DNA from 3 places in the Tenggerimyces flavus genome. Region 1 is predicted to be linked to each of the others. Evidence: predicted binding sites of a transcription regulator. Region 1 holds the regulator's gene; each other region holds the start of a gene.
The links. Region 1 encodes HrcA, which represses chaperone genes, less so after heat shock. Its sites were predicted from a motif close to TTGGCACTCGNNNNNNNCGAGTGCCAA; they were not measured.

Region 1 (2,265 bases):
ATCCGGATCGACAGCGTCTTCCGCGTCTGCACCCGACCCTCGCCGGCGCACTCCGGGCACGGGTTGGGGATCACGGTGCCGAAACCCTGGCAGCGCGAGCACGGACGCGACGTCATCACGTTGCCGAGGAACGAACGCTGTACCGAGTTGACCTCGCCGCGTCCCTCGCAGGCCGGGCAGGTCGTCGGCCGGGTCCCCGGCGCCGCGCCCTCGCCACCACACGAGCCGCAGACCACCGCGGTGTCGACCTGGATCTCGCGAACGGCGCCGAAGACGGCCTCCGCGAGGTCGATCGTCAGCCGCAGCAACGCGTCCTGGCCGCGCCGCCGGCGCGGGCGGGGCCCACGCTGCGTCGCCTGGCCGAAGAACGCGTCCATGATGTCGGTGAACGAGAACCCAGGCCCGAAGCCCGCGCCGCCCGGCCCGGCAGCGCCGAGCGGGTCGCCGCCGAGGTCGTACACCTCGCGCTTCTTCGGGTCGGACAGCACCTCGTACGCCCGGGTGATCTCCTTGAACCGCTCGTGTGTCTCCGGATCCGGGTTGACGTCCGGGTGCAGGGTGCGCGCGAGCTTGCGGTACGCCTTCTTGATGTCCTCGGCGTTCGCGTCTCGGCGCACGCCGAGGAGCTCGTAATAGTCCTGGCTCATGCTCTGGGTAGCCTCATGCACAGACTTCATTCCCCTGCGAGGATCTGGCTGACATAGCGTGCAACTGCCCGGACGGCGCCCATGGTGCCGGGGTAGTCCATGCGGGTCGGCCCTACAACTCCAAGTGTGCCGACCGCTTCGCTCCCTGGACCATATCCGGTCGTGACAAGGGTGGCCGCCGCCAGCTCCGCGTACTGGTTCTCGTGGCCGATCCGAACGGTCAACGACGACCCGCTCGCCTCACCCAGCAGGCGCAGCAGCACGACCTGCTCCTCCAGCGCCTCGAGGACGTCGCGGATCGAGTGGTCGAACTCGGTGCCGAACAACGTGAGGTTGGCCGTACCGCCGACCGCGATCCGCTCGTCCGGTCGCTCCACCACGGTCTCGAGGAACGTCGTGACCACCGGCGTGACGATCGCGCGATCCTCGTGGGCGAACTGCTCGGGCAGGTCGGCGACGTTCGGCTGGACCTCGACGAGCCGGCGCCCCACGACGGCCGCGTTGAGCCGCGCCCGCAGGTCTCCGAGCAGCTGTTCGGAGACGTCGACCGGGAGGTCGACCACGCGCTGCTCGACTCGGCCGGTGCTGGTGATGAGCACGAGCAGCAGCCGGCTCGGTGAAAGCGTGACGAGCTCGACGTGCCGGACGCTGCTGCGGGTCAGGATGGGGTACTGCACGACCGCGACCTGGCGGGTGAGCTGGGCGAGCAGGCGTACGGTCCGGTGCACGACATCGTCGAGGTCCACAGCGCCCTCGAGGAACATCGAGATCGCCCGCTTCTCCGCGCCGCTCATCGGCTTGACCGTGGTCAGCCGGTCGACGAACAGCCGGTAGCCCTTGTCAGTCGGGATCCGCCCCGCGCTCGTGTGCGGCTGGGCGATGTAGCCGTCCTCCTCCAGCGCCGCCATATCGTTGCGCACGGTGGCCGGCGAGACGCCGAGGTTGTGCCGGTCGACGAGTGCCTTCGAACCCACCGGCTCCTGGGTGTGGACGTAGTCCTCGACGATGGCGCGCAACACCGAGAGCTTGCGTTCGTCCAACATCGACTCACCTCCCCGGGGCAGCTTGGCACTCGATAAGTACGAGTGCCAGTCTACGGGCTCGCGCGCCTTAGGACGGCCCACGCTTCCACAGCCCGCCCACCTTCGCCGCCCGCCGCGGTGATGTGTCCCGACCCAAGCGCCACTTCACCCAACCGGCTGGGGTTTTCCAACGTGGCAAGCGGCCGCCGAACCCCGATTCGGTGGGTGAAGTGGCGCGAGCTGTGGAGAAGGTGGCCCCGGACTGGGGAGCGCTCAAGGGATTCGGGATGCTGGCGCCATGACGAGCGCGGGTGGGCAGCGGGGCTGGGTCGAGGTCGGCGAGCGGTGCTGGGCGCGGACGTACGGTCCGTTCGACACGACCGTGGGCGTCGTGGCCGGCGCCGGCGGGCTGCTGGTCGTCGACACGCTCGGCTCGCCCGAGCAGGGCGCCGAGCTGGCCCATGATCTCCCGGTCGAAGGCGAGGTCCGCTGGGTCGTGAACACCCACGGGCATATCGGCCATATCGGCGGAAACGCGGCGTTTCCCGACGTCGAGCGATGGCAGCACGAGACCCTGGCGGAACGTGAAGGCACGA
Region 2 (2,265 bases), 3.4 Mb from region 1:
AGTGCGGTCTGCACCAGGTCCTCGGCGGCGTGGTGGTCGCCGGTCAGGAGGAACGCGGTGCGCATGAGCGCGCGATACCGCGCGTACACGTACGCGTGGAAATCCTCGGCGGCGTCGGTCACCGTCACCTCTCCCTCTACGAGGAAGGACGCGGCGAGTGGGGCAAAGGTCGCAAACGACTTTCGCACAGCAGCGCGACCGTGCTCTCCGGCGTGCGGGTGAGGACCAGCGTCGCCTCGTTCGGCCCCTTCGCGACCAGGCGCTTGCGTACGTCGGCCGGGTCGACGTCGAGACCGCGCTTCTTGATGGTCAGCCGGCCGACTTTCCGGTCCTTGAACAGCTTGCGGAGCTGGCGCTCGTCGTACCGCAGCACGTCGGTGATCTCGTACGCGGTCGCGAACGGCGTCGCCACCAGTTCCTGAGAGGTGAGGTACGCGATCTCCGCGTGCAGCAGTGCGCCCCCGACCAGCGGCGCGACCGCGGTGACGAGGCCGGCGCGGACGACGGCACCGTCCGGCTCGTACAGGTAGCCGGACGGCGGAAGCACGTCCGCGCCGCCCGGATCGTCGGCGTCGGTCAGCGAAGCCCCGGAGGCGAGAACGGTGGCCCGCCGCCGCGCGGACACGAAGCGCCCCGACCACAGCGCCGCCTCCTTGACCTCGCCGCGCTCGCTGACCCACTCCGCCTCGACCCCCTCGGGGACCAGCCGGTGCGGGATGATCGGCGCGGTCTTCACACAGGCGTCGCTCTCGAGCAGGGCGAGGACGAACGACCACGGCGGCGAGTACGCGGCCGGGTCGAAGATCCGCCCGCGCGCCCCACGCCGCGCCGGGTCGGCGATCGCGACGTCGTACGGCGAGCGGTCGTACGACTCGACTTCCGCCTGCTCGACGGTCGCGGCCAGGCCCAGCACCTCGAGGTTGGCCCGGGCGAGCTCGACGGTCAGCGGGTCTCGGTCGACGCCGGTCGCCTGGAGGCCGGCGCGGGCGAGGGCGAGCAGGTCGCCGCCGAGGCCGCAGCACAGATCCACGACCGCCCCGTTCAGGCGCCGCGTCCGGTGCTCGGCGACCGCCCGGGTGGTCGCCTGCTCCAGGCCCTCGCGGGTGAAGAAGAGGAGGGCGGCGTCCGCTCCGAACTTCGCCGCCGCCTGCTGCCGGAGCGAAGCCTGGGTCAGCGCTGCCGCGACGAGGTCAGCCGGATGGTCCTTGCGCAGGCGGGTCGCCAGCCGTACGGCGTCCGCCTCCCGGTAGCCCTCGCAGGCGGCCAGCAACCGCGAGCCCGCAGGCGTCCGGAGCGCCCGGAACGTCTCCAGTTCCAAATGGCACCCCAATCCATTGGCACTCAGGTTGACCGAGTGCTAAAGACGGCCTAGATTCAGAGTTGGCACTCTCGACCTTAGGGTGCCAATGACAGCATCAGCGAGCTGGTCGGTCGACACCGCGACGACGACCTGCCGTTCGCGTCCAAACGGTCATGTTCCACAGTCACCGTGACATCCCGTGAAAGGGGAGGTCAGCAAGTGTCGGTCTCCATCAAGCCGCTCGAGGACCGCATCGTCGTTCAGGCGCTCGACGCCGAGGAAACGACTGCGTCCGGGCTCGTGATTCCCGACACCGCGAAGGAGAAGCCCCAGGAGGGCGAGGTCCTCGCGGTGGGGCCGGGTCGCATCGACGACAACGGCAACCGTGTTCCGCTCGACGTCGCTGTCGGCGACAAGGTGATCTTCAGCAAGTACGGCGGCACCGAGGTCAAGTACAACGGCCAGGACTACCTGATCCTGTCCGCTCGCGACGTGCTCGCCATCGTCGAGAAGTGATCTTCCGCTGACCTGACGATCGGCTAGGCCCCGGGCTGCCACCCTGCCAAGGGGATTCGGCTCCCGGGGCGTCGCCGTGGAAGGACGTACTTTCCTCATGCCCAAGATTCTGGAGTTCGACGAGGACGCACGGCGCGCGCTGGAGCGCGGCGTCGACGCCCTCGCGAACACCGTGAAGGTGACGCTCGGCCCCAAGGGCCGCAACGTCGTGATCGACAAGAAGTGGGGCGCTCCGACCATCACGAACGACGGCGTGACCGTCGCTCGTGAGATCGAGCTGGACAACCCGTTCGAGAACCTGGGTGCCCAGCTCGTCAAGGAGGTCGCCACCAAGACCAACGACATCGCCGGTGACGGCACCACCACCGCGACGGTGCTGGCGCAGGCGATGGTGCACCGCGGCCTGCGTGCCGTGGCGGCCGGCTCCAACCCGATGGCGCTCAAGCGCG
Region 3 (2,265 bases), 4.2 Mb from region 1:
GTCGACATCAGGTCGGCGCCGACGCGTTCCTTCAACCCTGCCGTGAAGTTCTTCAGGTACGTGGACTTCGCGAGCACGTAGGTCGGGTGCAGGTAGTTGAGGTTGCGACCGTCCATGTTGACCGCCTTGCGGTCCACGTTGCCGACGAGGTCGTAGTAGTACCTGCTCTGCGGGAACAGGTCGAGGGAGAACATGACCCTGATCTGGTACTTGGTCGCGAGCTTGACGAAGCTCGCGACGTTGTCGAGGTACGGGCCGTAGTACGGAGTGGTGTCGGTCATGCCGCGGCCGATGCCGTGCGGCTTCTTGTGCGTGTCGGCGTCGGTGACGTTGCCATGGTCGATGAAGACGCGGACGGCGTTGTAGCCGTCCTGGTGCAGCCGCGCGAGCGTCTGTTCGGCTTCGGCGTTGGTGTAGCGGCCGGGTTCGAACGTCGAGTGGTGCGCCGTGGGTGTCTCGGTGAGCCGTACGTAGTTGGCGCCGCGGGGGAGGAACTTCCGTCCCGTTCCGATCTCCTGGAGCGCGCCGTACTGCTTGCCTGCCGGCGTGACCGACTCCAGCCGGGGCAGCGGGGTGAGGCCGGGCACGGCTTCGGCGGGCTGCGGAGCGAGGGCGGCGGGTGCGAGCGCCGCGACCAGGGCGCCGGCCGTGAGCAGGTGGATCGTTCGCCACATCGTGAGGTGTCGTCCTGTTCTGTCCGGATTGTCCGTTCGCCCCCTTACTCTGCTGCATTTCGCTGGCGGGCCGCTGGCGCACCGTTCACGAGCGCGCAAGCCTGGTCGAGCTTGCACTCTCCCCAGTCGAGTGCTAAACAACTGTTAGCACTCGAAGGTCGCGAGTGATAACAGCAGAGGGTTGGTTCGGCGAGGTTTCGGCGGTGAGCCGGGCCGTCCGTCGCGGGCGTCGAGCCGCCACACGACATCCACCCGACTGGGGGAGGATCCAGCTACATGCCCAAGATCATCTCGTTCAACGAGGAAGCCCGGCGCGGCCTCGAGCGGGGTATGAACACCCTCGCTGACGCCGTCAAGGTGACGCTCGGCCCCAAGGGCCGCAACGTCGTCCTCGAGAAGAAGTGGGGTGCGCCGACGATCACGAACGACGGCGTCTCCATCGCGAAGGAGATCGAGCTCGAAGACCCGTGGGAGAAGATCGGGGCCGAGCTCGTCAAAGAGGTAGCCAAGAAGACCGACGACGTCGCGGGTGACGGTACGACCACCGCCACCGTGCTCGCCCAGGCACTCGTTCGCGAGGGTCTGCGCAACGTCGCCGCCGGCGCCAACCCGATCGCGCTGAAGCGCGGCATCGAGAAGGCCGTCGAGGCTGTCGCCGAGCAGCTGCAGAACCTGTCCAAGGACGTCGAGACCAAGGAGCAGATCGCGTCCACCGCGTCGATCTCCGCGGCCGACACCAGCGTGGGCGAGATCATCGCCGACGCGATGGACAAGGTGGGCAAGGAAGGCGTCATCACCGTCGAGGAGAGCAACACCTTCGGACTCGAGCTCGAGCTCACCGAGGGCATGCGCTTCGACAAGGGCTACCTGTCCGGCTACTTCTGGACCGACGCCGAGCGCATGGAGGCCGTCCTCGACGAGCCTTACATCCTCATCGTCAACTCCAAGATCACCGCGGTGAAGGACCTGCTTCCGGTCCTGGAGAAGGTCATGCAGGGCGGCAAGCCGCTGCTGATCATCGCCGAGGACGTCGAGGGCGAGGCTCTGGCCACGCTCGTCGTCAACAAGGTCCGTGGCACGTTCAAGTCCGTGGCCGTCAAGGCCCCCGGCTTCGGCGACCGCCGCAAGGCCATGCTGACCGACATCGCCGTTCTCACTGGTGGACAGGTCATCTCCGAGGAGCTCGGTCTCAAGCTCGAGAACTCCTCGCTCGACCTGCTCGGCCGGGCGCGCAAGATCACGGTGACCAAGGACGAGACCACCATCGTCGAGGGCGCCGGTGACCAGGAGCAGATCGCTGGTCGGGTCGCGCAGATCCGTGCCGAGATCGAGAAGAGCGACTCCGACTATGACCGGGAGAAGCTGCAGGAGCGTCTGGCGAAGCTCGCCGGCGGTGTTGCGGTGATCAAGGTCGGCGCTGCGACCGAGGTCGAGCTGAAGGAGCGCAAGCACCGCATCGAGGACGCCGTTCGCAACGCGAAGGCGGCCGTCGAGGAGGGCATCGTCGCCGGTGGCGGCGTGGCTCTGCTGCTCGCGGGTCTCGCGGCTTTCGAGAAGCTCGAGCTCGAGGGTGACGAGGCGACTGGTGCCA

Region 2: the regulator HrcA is predicted to act here: its motif matches at 1,335-1,361, upstream of groES (co-chaperone GroES).
Region 3: the regulator HrcA is predicted to act here: its motif matches at 785-811, upstream of groL (chaperonin GroEL).

What each region holds. Positions count from the first base shown of each region.
Region 1 covers NZ_JAFBCM010000001.1:6,218,845-6,221,109, forward strand. Annotated here, with positions in the region: gene dnaJ (molecular chaperone DnaJ) at 1-647, opposite strand, end outside; gene hrcA (heat-inducible transcriptional repressor HrcA) at 674-1,690, opposite strand; gene JOD67_RS29240 (MBL fold metallo-hydrolase) at 1,968-2,265, shown strand, end outside.
Region 2 covers NZ_JAFBCM010000001.1:2,778,391-2,780,655, forward strand. Annotated here, with positions in the region: gene JOD67_RS13060 (SigE family RNA polymerase sigma factor) at 1-122, opposite strand, end outside; gene JOD67_RS13065 (class I SAM-dependent methyltransferase) at 137-1,318, opposite strand; gene groES (co-chaperone GroES) at 1,520-1,816, shown strand; gene groL (chaperonin GroEL) at 1,914-2,265, shown strand, end outside.
Region 3 covers NZ_JAFBCM010000001.1:2,010,136-2,012,400, forward strand. Annotated here, with positions in the region: gene JOD67_RS09285 (cellulase family glycosylhydrolase) at 1-674, opposite strand, end outside; gene groL (chaperonin GroEL) at 951-2,265, shown strand, end outside.